One region of the Mesorhizobium sp. DCY119 genome, then DNA from elsewhere that is predicted to be linked to it. Evidence: predicted binding sites of a transcription regulator. Region 1 holds the regulator's gene; each other region holds the start of a gene.
The links. Region 1 encodes PhoB, which activates phosphate uptake and scavenging genes when phosphate is short. Its sites were predicted from a motif close to TGTCATNNANCTGTCAT; they were not measured.

Region 1 (4,663 bases):
CACATATTGCCGCTGGCTGCCCCCGGCATCCTGACCGGCACCATCATCGGCCTGGCGCGCGCGCTGGGCGAGACGGCGCCGCTGCTCTTGATCGGCATGGTCGCCTTCGTCGCCAATTATCCGACGACGCCTTTCGAGCCGGCGACGGCCTTGCCGGTGCAGATCTACATGTGGGCCAACGAGGCCGAGCGCGCTTTCGTCGAGCGCATGTCGGGCGCCATCATCATCCTGCTCATCTTCCTGATGGCGATGAACATCACCGCGATCGTGCTGCGCCGCCGCTTTGAACGGCGCTGGTAGAAAAGGACCATGTTATGAACATCATGACCGAGAAAGCACTCGAAAGCGCAGTGAGCGATAAAATGAGCGGCACACCCAACGAAATCATCAAGATGCGCGGCAATAAGGTCGGCGTGTTCTACGGCGAAAAGCAGGCGCTGTTCGATGTCGACCTCGACGTGCGCGAGAACCAGGTGACGGCGCTGATCGGCCCTTCGGGCTGCGGCAAGTCGACCTTCCTGCGCTGCCTTAACCGCATGAACGACACCATCGACAGCGCGCGGGTGACCGGCAAGATCACGCTCGACAACGAAGACATCTACGACAAGAACATCGACGTGGTCGAACTGCGCGCCCGCGTCGGCATGGTCTTCCAGAAGCCGAACCCGTTCCCGAAGTCGATCTACGAGAACGTCGCTTACGGCCCGCGCATCCACGGCCTGGCCAAGAAGAAATCCGAACTCGACCATGTCGTCGAGACCAGCCTGAAGAAGGCCGGCCTGTTCAACGAGGTCAAGGACCGCCTGCTCGAACCCGGCACCGGCCTTTCCGGCGGCCAGCAGCAGCGCCTGTGCATCGCGCGCGCGATCGCGGTTTCACCCGAAGTGATCCTGATGGATGAGCCGTGCTCGGCGCTCGATCCGATCGCGACTGCAAGGGTCGAGGAACTGATCGACGAACTGCGCCAGAACTACACGATCGTCATCGTCACCCACTCGATGCAGCAGGCCGCGCGCGTTTCGCAGCGCACGGCGATGTTCCATCTCGGCTATCTCGTCGAAGAAGGTGCGACCGACAAGATGTTCACCAACCCCGACGACAAGCGAACCCAGGACTACATCACCGGCCGCTTCGGCTGACGCGAACACGACGCGGATTGCAAGGACAGCATCATGGGCGAACATACCGTCACCTCTTTCGATGAAGATCTGGGACATATCGACCGTCTCATCCGGGATATGGGCGACCTGGCCGGCTCGATGGTCAGCGCTTCGATCCAGGCGCTGGTCCAGTCGGACAATGCGCTCGGCCAGCGCGTCGTTTCGGACGACGCCATCATGGACGCGCGCCAGCGCGAGCTCGATGAGCGCGCGATCACGCTGATCGCCAAGCGCCAGCCGATGGCGCAGGACCTGCGCGCCGTGGTCGGCGCCATCCGCATGGCCGGCGATCTGGAGCGAATCGGCGACCTTGCCAAGAACATCGCCAAGCGCGTCAGCGCTGTCGGCCAGAGCGCTACGCCGCGCGACCTTGCCCATTCGATCGAGGCGATGTCGGGCATGGTGCTGGATCAGGTTCGGGAGGTGGTCGACCACTATGTGTCGCGTCGGCCTGAAGAGTTGCAGGCGCTGCGCGCCGCCGATGAGAAGATCGACGTCAAATACACCGCCGTGTTCCGCGAGCTCCTGACCTACATGATGGAAGACCCGCGCAACATAACCGCTTGCACACATCTCCTGTTCTGCGCCAAGAATCTGGAGCGTATCGGCGACCATGTCACCAACATTGCCGAAAACGCCTATTATGTGATGACCGGCAAGCAGCTTCCGCTCAATCGGCCGAAGCAGGACGAAACTTCGATGACTGCACCGGCCGCGTGAGGCGGGTCGGCAGCGAAGCTTTAAAAGGGTAAGCTTGTTCCACCGGCGGTGCGAACCCGCCGGACACCATGCGAAAGGCGAGGGGGCTCGAACCGGATCGCGTTAACAGGACGGCAAATTGATGATCGCACCCAAAGTCATGGTGGTCGAAGACGAAGAGCCGCTGGGCGTGCTGCTTCGCTATAATCTCGAATCGGAAGGCTATCAGGTCGAGATCGTGCCGCGCGGCGACGAGGCCGAAATCCGGCTTCAGGAAAACGTACCCGATCTTCTGGTGCTGGACTGGATGCTGCCGGCGGTTTCCGGCATCGAGCTTTGCCGGCGGCTGAGAATGCGCCCCGAAACCGAGCGCCTGCCGATCATCATGCTGACGGCGCGTGGTGAAGAAAGCGACCGCGTGCGCGGGCTTTCCACCGGGGCCGACGACTATCTGGTCAAGCCGTTCTCAACGCCGGAATTCATGGCGCGGGTGAGGGCGCTTTTGCGCCGCGCCAAGCCGGAAGTGCTGTCCAGCGTGCTCAAGGTCGGCGACATCGTGCTCGACCGCGAGGCGCACCGCGTCTATCGCAAGAAGAGCGAGATCAAGCTTGGGCCGACGGAATTCCGCCTGCTCGAATTCATGATGCGCCATCCCGGCCGAGTCTTCTCGCGCAGCCAGCTTCTCGACAATGTCTGGGGCGAGACGATCTATATCGATGAGCGCACGGTGGACGTGCATGTCGGCCGGTTGCGCAAGGCCGTCAACACGGGCCGCATGCCCGATGTCATCCGCACCATTCGCGGCTCGGGCTACGCCATCCGCGAGGACTGAGCGGTTGCCTGACGCTTCTCAGGCAACCTTGTGGCCGGCTGCTGCCGGGCTTGAGCCCGGCGCAAAAATCTCCTGATCGACAAAGGTCAGCGCCTGCATGGTGCTGCCCTCGCGGATGAGTGGTAGCTCGTTCGGCTCTGTATCGAAGGAAATCGCCTTGTTGTGCTGGCCGCCGGCGGTCTTGTCGATCGCTTCGCGCAGCGCCGGCTCGATCAGGTCGAAAGCGGTCGCGCCGATGCCGACGACGGCCACCGGAGCAGGATCGATCAGCGCGAACAGGCTTCCCAAGCCGAAGCCGATCGCTTCGCCGGCCTTGCGGAACGCTTCGCGCTCGGGGCCGGGCCCTGCACGCGCCACATCTGCCAGCATGCGCATGTCGCCATCGCTGATGTCGGCAAGCGGCGCGTCGTCTTCGCTTGCCTGTTTTGCCTTACGCCATATTGCGTAGTTGCCGGCATAGGCTTCGACGCAGCCGCGGCGGCCGCAGCGGCAGAGCGCGCCATCGGGCCGGTGGATCATATGGCCGAACTCGCCGCCGGAGGATTGCGTGCCGGTGAAGAGGTCGCCCTTCAGCACCATGCCCATGCCGATGCCGTGCGAAAGCAGCACGGCGATGAAGTCGTTGTGGTAGCGCTCGGGCTTGCGCCATCTCAGCGCCACCGCGATCATGTTGCAGTCGTTCTCGACGGTCACCGGAATGCCGGTTGCTTCCTCGATGATGTCGGCGAACGCGATGTGGGTATGCGCCGTGATCGGCGTCCACAGCATGGCTCGGGAGGTGGAATCGGTGATGCCCTGCACGGCCATGCCGATGCGCATCACGCGCCGGCCGGCCGATTTACGCAGCGCGATCTGCCGGCGCACCATGGCCACGCATTCGCCGATCAAGCCGTCGCGCGACATGGTTAGCGTTTCAAGCTTGCGCTCTTCCTCGGACACGACCTCACCGGAATAGTCGACGATCGCGACCGAAAGGAAGTTCAGGGAAAGGACGACGGTGACGATTTCGGCGGCATCGGGGTTCAGTTCCAGCGCCACCTGTGGCCGCCCGCGCTTTTGTGACGACGCCTCGGGTCCCTTGGCCTCCAGCAGGATGCCCTCGGCGATGAGGTCCGACGAGATTGCGGAAATGGTCGAGTGGCTGAGGCCGGTCGAGCCGGCGATTTCGGTGCGCGACGGCTGTTGCGCCTGGCGCACGGCGGCAATGACCATGGCGCGGTTGCGCTTGCGCAGATCGTCGTGACGGATCGCGACCGACATGTTTTCGTATTCCTCCCGGGAGCCTGTTCATTCCGCCGAAGCGGAACGGCTCCTGCCTTGTTGTTGGACCGCGATCACTCCTCGGACGAGGGTTCCTGGCCTTTGCAACCGTTGCGAACCATCCCTTCACCAGACAGGCCCGTCAACAGCGGCACAAGGATATTGACAGAACTCTGCGCATGCGTCATTCTTTTTTTCGAGGCTCGAAAAAAAGAGCTTCTGGGTGGGCCCGAGGGCCAAAGTATCGTTGCGCTGTCATGGCGCCAGGGAGGAAATCATGAAGAAGTTTGCAACCGCCATGCTGGCGGGTGTTGCGCTGTCCATGTCGCTGGGCGCTGTTGCGCATGCGAAGGACAAGATCGTCGGCGTGTCGTGGTCGAATTTCCAGGAAGAGCGCTGGAAGACCGACGAAGCCGCGATCAAGGCTGCTCTCGAAGCATCCGGCGACAAGTACATTTCCGCTGACGCGCAGTCGTCGGCTGCCAAGCAGCTCACCGACGTCGAAAGCCTGATCAGCCAGGGCGCCAACGCGCTCATCATCCTGGCACAGGATTCGAGCGCCATCGGACCGGCCGTCGAAAAGGCCGTTGCCGAAGGCATTCCGGTTGTCGGCTATGACCGCCTGATCGAAAACAAGGACGCCTTCTACCTGACCTTCGACAACAAGGAAGTCGGGCGCATGCAGGCCAAGGGCGTGTTCGACGTCAAGCCG
Region 2 (4,663 bases), 420 kb from region 1:
AAGTGGGTGCCCAGCGGAAACGCATCGCACACCACCGGATCGATGGCGCGGAACGTGACCGAGGCGACGAAGATCGCCGCAGCCGCCAGATTGTACCAGCCGGCGCGGTTGCCATGCGCCGTCACCAGAATGCCGAAGAAGATCAGGGCCAGGAACGGCGGCAGATAGCCCGTCGAGCCGTTCGAGGCCAGCCGCAGCCAGTCGGGCACCATGAAGGTGAGAAATCCGACCACCGCATAGAAGCCCACGAAGATCGCGATCGCCTTCGGCCAGCCGAAGCCGAGGAAGCGGCGCAGGTTCAAGAGCGTGTAGGCAAGGGTGAAGCCGGCAATCGGCAGCACGTCGGCCCAGATCGTCAGCTTGTTGGCGAAGGTATGAAAAAGGGCCGAGCCGATGCCGATTGCCACCGCCCACCACGCCAGCACTTCGGCGAACGTGCCGGTGCCGCGCCTGCGCACTTCCCGCACGCCCCACAGGCCTGCGAGAACAAAGGCCAGATTTGTCAGGGCGTTGGCCGGCTCCGCCCAGAGTTCCGGGCCCAATCTTTCGCAGTAGAGATCAACATGATCGAAAAGGGTGTTGGGCATTCTCGAAAGTTCTTTGGCTGGCGCTTCAATATCCCTAACGTTAGCCTTGGCACCTTTACCACTCGTTACAACACTATAAGGCACGTCCAGGTCACTATGTCACCGCAACGTGACTTCCCGTTGATTGCCGCACTGCCTATTGTTTCGGCAATGAAAAACTCGGCCAAAGGCCGGTGGGGATTGTGGAACGACCATGGAATTGCGTTTTTTCTCTCGGCTGGCGGTGGTAGCGCTGGCGATGCCGGCCCTTACGGCGGCGGCGGCAGCCGACGGCACGCGGCCTGCCGGCGTGATCGAGCTGTTCACCAGCCAGGGCTGCAGTTCCTGCCCCCCGGCCGACGCTTTGTTCGAAAAATTCGCTACCGGCGGTGACTACGTGGCGCTCGCCTATCATGTCGACTATTGGGATTATCTCGGCTGGCGCGACACCCTCAGCAGCCCCGACAGCACAGACCGCCAATACGCCTATATGCGCTCCTTCGGGACGCGCTCCGTCTACACCCCCCAGGCAGTGATCAACGGCCGCATCCACGTCAACGGCGCCAAGCGCGACGACATACTGGATGCGTTCGACGAGCTGAACAAAGCCGAGCAAGGCCTCAGCGTCGACGTGAGCGTCAAGCTTACCGGCGAAAGCCTGGTCATCGAAACGGGATCGGCGGCGAACCAGAGCTCTGCCAAGGCCCATGTCGTTCTGGTCTATTTCGATGCGCCTCAGGCAATTGCCGTGCCCCGGGGCGAAAACAAGGGCCGCACAGTCACATATGTCAACGCGGTGTCCGATATCCAGAGCGCCGGAATGTGGCACGGCAAGGCCGCACGGTATGAACTGCCGGCAACCAAGATCGCCACCAAGGGCGGCTTCGCCGTGCTGCTCCAGGCAGTCGGCAAGGATGGCATGCCCGGCCCCGTCCTGGGCGCCGCCATCTACCGCAAGCCGGACGGCAACCGCATCTGACTAGCCGTGCCGGGCGCCATCTGAAGCAGCCTGCGCGATACTTCTTTGCAAGCCGAATGCGGCGGCCGCCGGCATTCGGCCAACAAAAAACCGGGGCCAAACTGAGCTGACACCGGTTCCAATTTATTTGGGATCGTCGCACTCAGCCTCCTTGAGGAAGCTGAGGTTGGTTCGATCCGACTCTGACCCGTGGGCGGGGGGCTTGGGGTTTACAGGCCGGTGCCGGACCGAACCGTCTCAGGCAACACCCGCAAAGTCGACTGACATTGAGGCGGCAGCTTGTGCAAAAGGTGTCAGAATTGTGGCAGCGTATCACCTATAAAAACAGAGTGTACGGATTTGTTACAGGAACCCGGCTTGATTCTACCCTAGGGCGTATTCGAGCGGCGGGGCTTGCTTTTCACGGGCGAAAGCGCGACTCTCTTGTCGCCAAACTGTCACGGAAGGTTAAGCTGCATGACCGATCGCGGAGGTGGAGCGGAGGATGGGCAGGAATCAGCAATATTGATTCCCCTTCACGAGGCCAGGCGCGAGCGGCAGGAGCTACCGGTTTCCTTCGAGAGGCGTGAGCTCGAGCAGATTCTTCGTCTTTATGGCCGGATGGTCGCCGCAAACGAATGGCGCGACTATGCCATAGACCGCCTTCCAGACCGCGCCGTGTTCTCCGTATTCCGGCGCGCCAGCGAGACGCCGCTGTTCCAGATCGTCAAGAACCCCAAGCTCGCCCGCAAGCAGGGTGCCTTCAGCGTCGTCGCAGCCGGCGGCCTGATCCTCAAGCGCGGGCATGAGCTCGCCCGCGTGCTCGGCGTCTTCGACAAGACGCTGAAACTCGTAGAAGCCTGATTTCGCTATACTTTTCCGCGGAACTTCCGCTCCGGCAGCGAGTCCGGATCGGGTTGCAGCTCGGCACCGCCATTCATCGGAAACTGCATGAACACCGTGTCGAGCCAGCGGCCATGCTTGTAGCCCGACCCTTCCAGCTTGCCTGAATGGATGAAGCCCAGCTTCTCATGCAGCCTGACCGACGGGCTCTGCGGTGAGCCGTCGCCGATCACCGCGATCATCTGCCGGAAGCCTAGCGCGGTCGCTTCAGCGATCAGCCGTTCAAGCAGCGCCCGGCCGACGCCCTTGCCCTTGGCTTGCGGCGCGACATAGATGGAATTCTCGACGATGAAGCGGTAGGCCGGACGGGCGCGGAAGGCTCCGGCATAGGCATAGCCGATGATTCGGCCACCCTCTTCGGCGACGACATAGGGGTACCCCTCTGCCCGCAAGCTGGCGAATCGCTCGCCCATTTCTACCCGTGATGGCGGCTCCAGTTCGTAGCTCGCCGTGCCATGATCGACCGCGTCCGCGTAGATCTCCGTAATCGAATCGAGGTCCGAAGCCTCTGCCGGCCTGATATTGATGCTGCTCATAATTTATGCACTCTAATTGACGTGCCCGAATTTGAGCAGAGTGTTCCATAAAAGAAAAGGGCGGCCTTTTGGGCCGCCCTCGTCTTGTTGCTGGTCCAGCAGCGGTCGCGATTACTCGCGGTTGCCGAGGAACTGCAGCAGGAAGGTGAACAGGTTGATGAAGTCGAGATAGAGCGTCAGCGCGCCCATGATGGCCTTGCGGCCGGCAACGAGCACGTCGTCACCCTCGAAATACATTTCCTTGATCTTCTGCGTGTCGTAGGCGGTGAGGCCGGAGAATATCAGCACGCCGATAGCCGAAATGGCGAACTGCAGGGCCGGCGAGCCCAGGAAGATGTTGACGACCATGGCGATGATCAGGCCGAACACGCCCATCACCAGGAAGGTGCCCATACCGGTCAGGTCACGCTTGGTGGTGTAGCCGAACAGCGACAGCGCACCGAAGGCGGCGGCGGTCACGAAGAAGGTCTGCGTGATGCTCTGCGCCGTGAAGACCAGGAAGATCGACGACAGCGACAGGCCCATGAGGGCGGCGAAGACCCAGAACGCAGTCTGCGCGCCGGAAACACTCATCGACTGGATACGGGCGCTCAGGAAGAACACCATGCCGAGCGGAGCGAGCATGACGACCCACTTCAGCGGTGAACCATAAAGGGCCACACCGAGGTTGGTCAGCATCTTGCCGTTGGCAAGTGTGGCGACGGCGGTCGCCGGATCGTTGGTGGTCGCCATCATCATGGTGGCGAGAGCGGCCACACCGGTGATTGCGAGCCCAAGCGCCATAAGGTTGTAAACCTTGAGCATGTAGGCGCGCAGGCCCTCGTCGATGACGCTGTCGGCGCGGGTACCCGCGTTTGCGACATGCGTCTGATAGTTGCGAAGGTCAGCCATTGATTTCCTCTATTGCTTCTGCCCCGTCGGGTGTCAGGTTCAAATGAACCCAGGCGCCGCTGGCGGGACTCCAGCATGCCTGCGGCAAATATGATGATTCTTTTTGACGAGAACAAGACCCGTTACACCCCGCAATGCCGCGTGATTGCAGGAAATGGCCAAAAAATACCCTTTTTTTGCCATCAGGACTAGCCGCGCCTAGCTCGTTCGATCGATTGACAGGGCGACCCGCTACAGATTCCGCAGCACCGGCGCCGCCTTGTGTCCCAACACTCTCCATGTGCCGATCAGGCCGATGCCTACCGTGACGGCGAGCGCGATCAGGATCGTTGCCACCGCCACCTCGGGTAGAAAACGCGAAGGCAGCGTCATGATTCGTGCGACAACAAACCACGCCGCGACGCCGCCGGCAGCGAGCGCGAACACCGCCGTCGCCAGGCCGATCAGCATGTATTCGAGCGAGAAGGCGGCAATCAGCGTCCGCCGCGTCGCGCCCAGCGTCTTCAGCACCACCGCATCATGGACCCGCGCCCGGTTGCCGGCGGCGAGCGCGCCGGCCAGCACCAGCACCGACGCGATCAACGCCACACTTGCCGCCGCGCGGATCGCCGTGCCGAGCTGGCCGACGATGCGGTTGACCACCTCCAGCGCGTCCTTGACGCGCACCGTGGTCACGGCCGGAAAGGCGCGGGTGACCGCGTTGAGCAGCCGCGTCTCCTCGGCGCTGTCGGCCTTCGGCGTCAGAAGTGTCGCCAGCCATGAGTGCGGCGCACCGGCAAAAGTGTTGGGCGAAAACACCATGACGAAAT
Region 3 (4,663 bases), 120 kb from region 1:
TCCCCTCGCATCGGAACGTCAAACTGAATTTCGCGTGAAGGCCTAGGCCGTGAACCGGTCATCCCCGAGAAGCTTTGCTTTCGGGGTCGGTCACTCAGCCCTGGCGAGCCTTGTAGCGCGGGGCAGTCTTGTTGATGATGTAGATGCGGCCCTTGCGGCGAACCAACTGGTTGTCGCGATGGCGGCCTTTCAGGGCCTTGAGCGAGTTCTTGATCTTCATGGTCTTGCCTGTCGAATGCGGCCCGAAGGCCTAATCAAAAAGCGCGCCAACAGCGCGCCTCAAATTTGTAGCTGGCTCTTAGACGAGAGTGTTTGCCGATGTCAACCTCCGGCAGCCACTTGTCCGTCAAATTAGCGCTTCAGCCGGGTGAAATGACCCATCTTCCGGCCAGGGCGGGCTTCCGCCTTGCCGTAGAGATGCAGAACCACTTCCGGCTCGGCGAGCAGGCTCTCAGCGCGCTCGACCTCGTCGCCGATGAGATTTTCCATCACGCAATCCGAATGTCGCGCGGCCGCGCCGAGCGGCAGCCCGGCGATCGCACGGATATGCTGCTCGAACTGCGAGTTGGCGCAGGCAGCTTCCGTCCAGTGGCCCGAATTGTGGACGCGCGGCGCGATCTCGTTGACGAGCAGCGAGCCATTGGGAAGCACGAAGAATTCGACGCCGATGACCCCGACATAGTCGAGCGCCTCAAGAATGGCGAAAGCGGCTTCGGTGGCACTCCGGGCGGTCTGCGAAGAGATCGTCGCCGGCACGGTCGAGCTGTGCAGGATGCCGCTGCTGTGGACGTTCTCGGCGGGGTCATAGGCCGAAAGCGCCCCGTCACGGCCGCGCGCGGCGATAACGGAAATCTCGCGGTCGAAACTCACGAAGGCTTCCAGGACCAGCGGCACGCCGCCCATGGCGGTATAAGCGCCGTCGGCGCCATCCGGCGGGGTGTTGCGGAACAGGCGCTGGCCCTTGCCGTCATAACCCATGCGGCGGGTCTTCAGCACGCCGGCACCGCCGAAGGCTTCGAGCGCCGCGCCAAGGTCTTCGTCACTGTCGACGGCGCGAAAATCGGCGGTTGGAATGCCGATGCCGTTGAGAAAGCTTTTTTCCACCACACGGTCCTGCGAGACCTCGAGGGCGCGGGCCGGCGGATAGACCGGCACCGAACGCGCAAGAAGCTCGGCGGCGGACACCGGCACGTTTTCGAACTCATAGGTCACGACCGCACTTGCGCGTGCAAGTTCGGCAAGGGCGGCACTATCGTCATAGGCAGCAACGATCTGGCTGTTGGCCACCTGCGATGCCGGACAATCGGCCTGCGGCTCAAGGATCACCGTGCGATAGCCGAGGCGGGCGGCAGCCATCGCCAGCATGCGACCGAGCTGGCCGCCGCCGATGATGCCGATCGTCGAGCCGGCGGGGAGAGGTCCGCTCATGCGTCATCCATGGGATGGTCCGCGACCTTGGCGGTCTGCTCGGCACGCCAGGCATCCAGGCGCTCTGCGAGCTTTTCATCAAAAAGTGCGAGCACGGCAGCAGCCAGCAGGGCCGCATTGACTGCGCCGGACTTGCCGATGGCCAAGGTTCCGACCGGTATGCCAGCCGGCATCTGCACGATCGACAGAAGCGAATCCTGTCCTGAAAGAGCCTTCGATTCGACCGGCACGCCGAACACCGGCAGCGATGTCAAAGCCGCGGTCATGCCGGGAAGATGCGCGGCACCCCCAGCGCCTGCAATCACGATCTTGAACCCTTCGGCCTTAGCCCCCTTGGCGAAATCGTAGAGCCGCTGCGGCGTGCGATGCGCCGACACGATGCGCGTGTCATGCGCAATGCCGAGCGCTTCCAGCGTCTCGGCGGCGTGACGCATTGTCGCCCAGTCGGACTGGCTTCCCATGATGATGGCGACGTCGGCGCGCGCTGTGCTCAAATCTCTGGCCTCTGCTTTGCTGGAAACAGGCACGATAGAAATTGCTGCCAGCCGATTAGCGAAATGAACGGCGTCCCGCAAGAAGTCTTGCGACGAGAAGCGGCTGCGCTGCCGCTAGGCGATGATGTCCGGAATCATTTTATCTTCCAGCTTCGACAGCCGGTCTTTCAGCAGCAGCTTCTTCTTTTTCATGCGCTGAATTTGCAGCGGATCACAAGCCATCGCAATCATCGCGTTGATCGCCGCGTCGAAATCGGCGTGCTCCTGCTTTAGCTTTGCAAACTCGAGACGAATCTCGGTCTGTTCCTGATCTGACATGTCCACCGTCTGCAAAATTTCGGGTGCCCGAAAGCACCCAGAGGCAAGGCCGGACGTGGAATTCCCCCCGGCGCGAAGCCCATACCACATTTCAATCTTTCAGGAAATGCTACCACGCCACATTCGACATCCCGGTCATCTGGTGGCAGACTGTCATCGTGCCGTCACAGTACGGGACCTGCGGAGGAACCGTCTGTGGCGCGCAATCGAGGAAACCATGAAAGGGAGCTCCAATCATGTCTCTTGCCAACCATCTTGAAGAGTTGCAGCGGAAGCACGGCGACATCGAGCGCGAAATCGACACAGCGCTGAACCATCCATCGGTGGACGACCTCGAAATCGTGAATCTGAAGCGGCGCAAGCTGGCACTCAAGGACGAGATTGAAAAACTGAAGGCAAACCCGACCACCCACTAAAATCAGTTTTGCATAGACGCGCACTTTGCGCGTTCTTCCGCCGGCGGCGCGGTTAGCCGCCGGGTCAGTAGGTTTTTTTATCCCTGTCAGAAATACGGAGCGGCCTGCGACCAGATGGAAGCACGGCCGCTCTGTTTGTTTGGAGCCTCCGAAAGCCGCTTCATGCATTCGGTCCGATCCTGATTCAGGCTGAGATTTCCCCGCTATTCACAACCTGTTATTCACAGGCCGACGCGACGGCGTTGCCGGTCAGGCTTCCCAGAACTGATCGAGCCAGACATTAAGCTGGAGGAAGCCGCCGGCGCTGACGGCATAGACCCGCCTGGTGCCTTCGGCCGTTGCGTTGACCAGGCCGGCGTCGAGCAGGACCTTCAGATGCTGGGAGACGGCGGGGCGGGAGACGGGCAATCCGGACGCCAGTTCGCCGACCGTCTTGGGACCGCGCCGCAACTCCTCCAGGAGGTGGCGCCGGTTGGGATCCGCAATGGCCAGGAACGCATCGGAAAGGATCATTCCCTATTTGTGCGGCAATCTGCCGCCAATCTCAACCGCCTTGTTATTCCGCCGGTTCTGGCGGCGTGCGCGGGTCGAGCCGGCCGGCTTCCGGGGTCACGCCGCGCTCGGACGGCAGCGTCTTGAAGGCCTCGCGATCCTCCACCGGCACCGGCGCGCGGCGGCTGATGCGCAGCAGCGTGTAGCCGGCGAGCGAGAAATGCGCGAGCGCTGTGGCCAGGAACAGGCTTTCCGGGCTGAGATAGCCCATCAGCGCCGCACCGATGATCGGGCCGATCATCGTGCCGAAGCCGTAAAGCAGCAGAAGCCCGCCCGACACTTTTACGAAATCCTCCGGGCGGGCGTGGTCGTTGGCATGCGCGACCGCCAGCGAATAGAGCGTGTAGGCAAACGCGCCATAGGCGGCCGTCATGGTGATGACCAGCACGCCCGTGCGGGGGCCGGTGAGGAAGGTCAGCACGCCGACGATCGCAGAAATGAATGCGGCTGCTGCCAGCACGAAACGGCGGTCGGTTCTGTCGGAGATGCGGCCCATCGGCAGCTGCATGGCCGCCCCGGCAACCACGACAAGGCTCATCATCAGCGCGATCTCGGGCGTGGAAATGCCGATGCGCGCGCCATAGACGGCACCCAGCGTACCCCAGGCGCCGTTGGCGACGCCGGTGAGAAAACAGCCGACGCAGGACACCGGCGAATTGGCGTAAAGTCCCTTCAGGTCGAGCGACACGTCCTGCAAGGGCAGCGGCGTCGAGGCGGTCGAGACCGCGGTCGGGATCAGCGACAGGCAGAAGAAGATGCCGGCGACCATGAACAGCGAGGCCGATTTGACGTCGCCAAAGGCGACGATCATCTGGCCGGCCATGATCGAGGCGTAGGTGACCATCATATAGAGGCCGAAGACGGTGCCGCGATTCTCGTTGGTGGCTTTTTCGTTGAGCCAGCTTTCGATGACCATGAAGGCGCCGGCCATGGTGAAGCCGGTGAAGGCGCGCAGCAGGATCCAGATATATTCGTCGATCATCAGCCCGGTGAGCAGCGCAACGATCGCGCCCGAAGCGGCGAACGCCCCGAAGGCCCGCACATGCCCGGCCCGCCGCACAAGCCGCGGCGCAAAGAAGCAGCCGGCGACGAAACCGCCAGCCCAGGCAGTGCCCATCAGGCCGAGGGCAGCGGTCGAAAAACCTTCTTCCTGCCCGCGCAATGGCAGGAGCAGACCGTGAAGTCCCGAGGCCGCCAGCAGAAAGGCCGTGCCGCGCAGGAGCGAGAGAATCGGTCTGTAGGCTGCGAACATGCGTCTCCCCGGCTTTGGTTTCCGCTGCCTGAAAATACCGATAATCGGGTTTTTCGACGGCGCGCTTACGACATCTTTCGACTATTTCAGCCGAAACAGCGCCTCCGCTGCATTCTTGGTGGCGTCCTTCGTCTTCAGTTCGGCCTCCAGCCGCACGATCTCGGCCTGGAGCAGACTGATTCGCTCTGACAGTTCCGACACCG

Region 2: a site for PhoB is predicted at 1,970-1,986, ahead of DZG07_RS03375 (DUF2794 domain-containing protein). Genes of this name have one in related genera too.
Region 3: a site for PhoB is predicted at 2,392-2,408, ahead of DZG07_RS04830 (YdcH family protein). Genes of this name have one in related genera too.

The regions. Positions count from the first base shown of each region.
Region 1 covers NZ_CP031834.1:1,130,298-1,134,960, forward strand. The annotation lists gene pstA (phosphate ABC transporter permease PstA) at 1-300, shown strand, start outside; gene pstB (phosphate ABC transporter ATP-binding protein PstB) at 315-1,139, shown strand; gene phoU (phosphate signaling complex protein PhoU) at 1,173-1,880, shown strand; gene phoB (phosphate regulon transcriptional regulator PhoB) at 2,002-2,691, shown strand; gene DZG07_RS05490 (ROK family protein) at 2,710-3,951, opposite strand; gene xylF (D-xylose ABC transporter substrate-binding protein) at 4,229-4,663, shown strand, end outside.
Region 2 covers NZ_CP031834.1:714,198-718,860, reverse strand. The annotation lists gene DZG07_RS03385 (ceramidase domain-containing protein) at 1-587, opposite strand, end outside; gene DZG07_RS03380 (DUF1223 domain-containing protein) at 781-1,545, shown strand; gene DZG07_RS03375 (DUF2794 domain-containing protein) at 2,002-2,388, shown strand; gene DZG07_RS03370 (GNAT family N-acetyltransferase) at 2,394-2,963, opposite strand; gene DZG07_RS03365 (Bax inhibitor-1/YccA family protein) at 3,075-3,854, opposite strand; gene DZG07_RS03360 (ABC transporter permease) at 4,086-4,663, opposite strand, start outside.
Region 3 covers NZ_CP031834.1:1,015,129-1,019,791, reverse strand. The annotation lists gene ykgO (type B 50S ribosomal protein L36) at 95-220, opposite strand; gene DZG07_RS04845 (5-(carboxyamino)imidazole ribonucleotide synthase) at 352-1,428, opposite strand; gene purE (5-(carboxyamino)imidazole ribonucleotide mutase) at 1,425-1,922, opposite strand; gene DZG07_RS04835 (DUF465 domain-containing protein) at 2,037-2,240, opposite strand; gene DZG07_RS04830 (YdcH family protein) at 2,477-2,656, shown strand; gene DZG07_RS04825 (metalloregulator ArsR/SmtB family transcription factor) at 2,906-3,169, opposite strand; gene DZG07_RS04820 (MFS transporter) at 3,213-4,460, opposite strand; gene DZG07_RS04815 (DUF1192 family protein) at 4,542-4,663, opposite strand, start outside.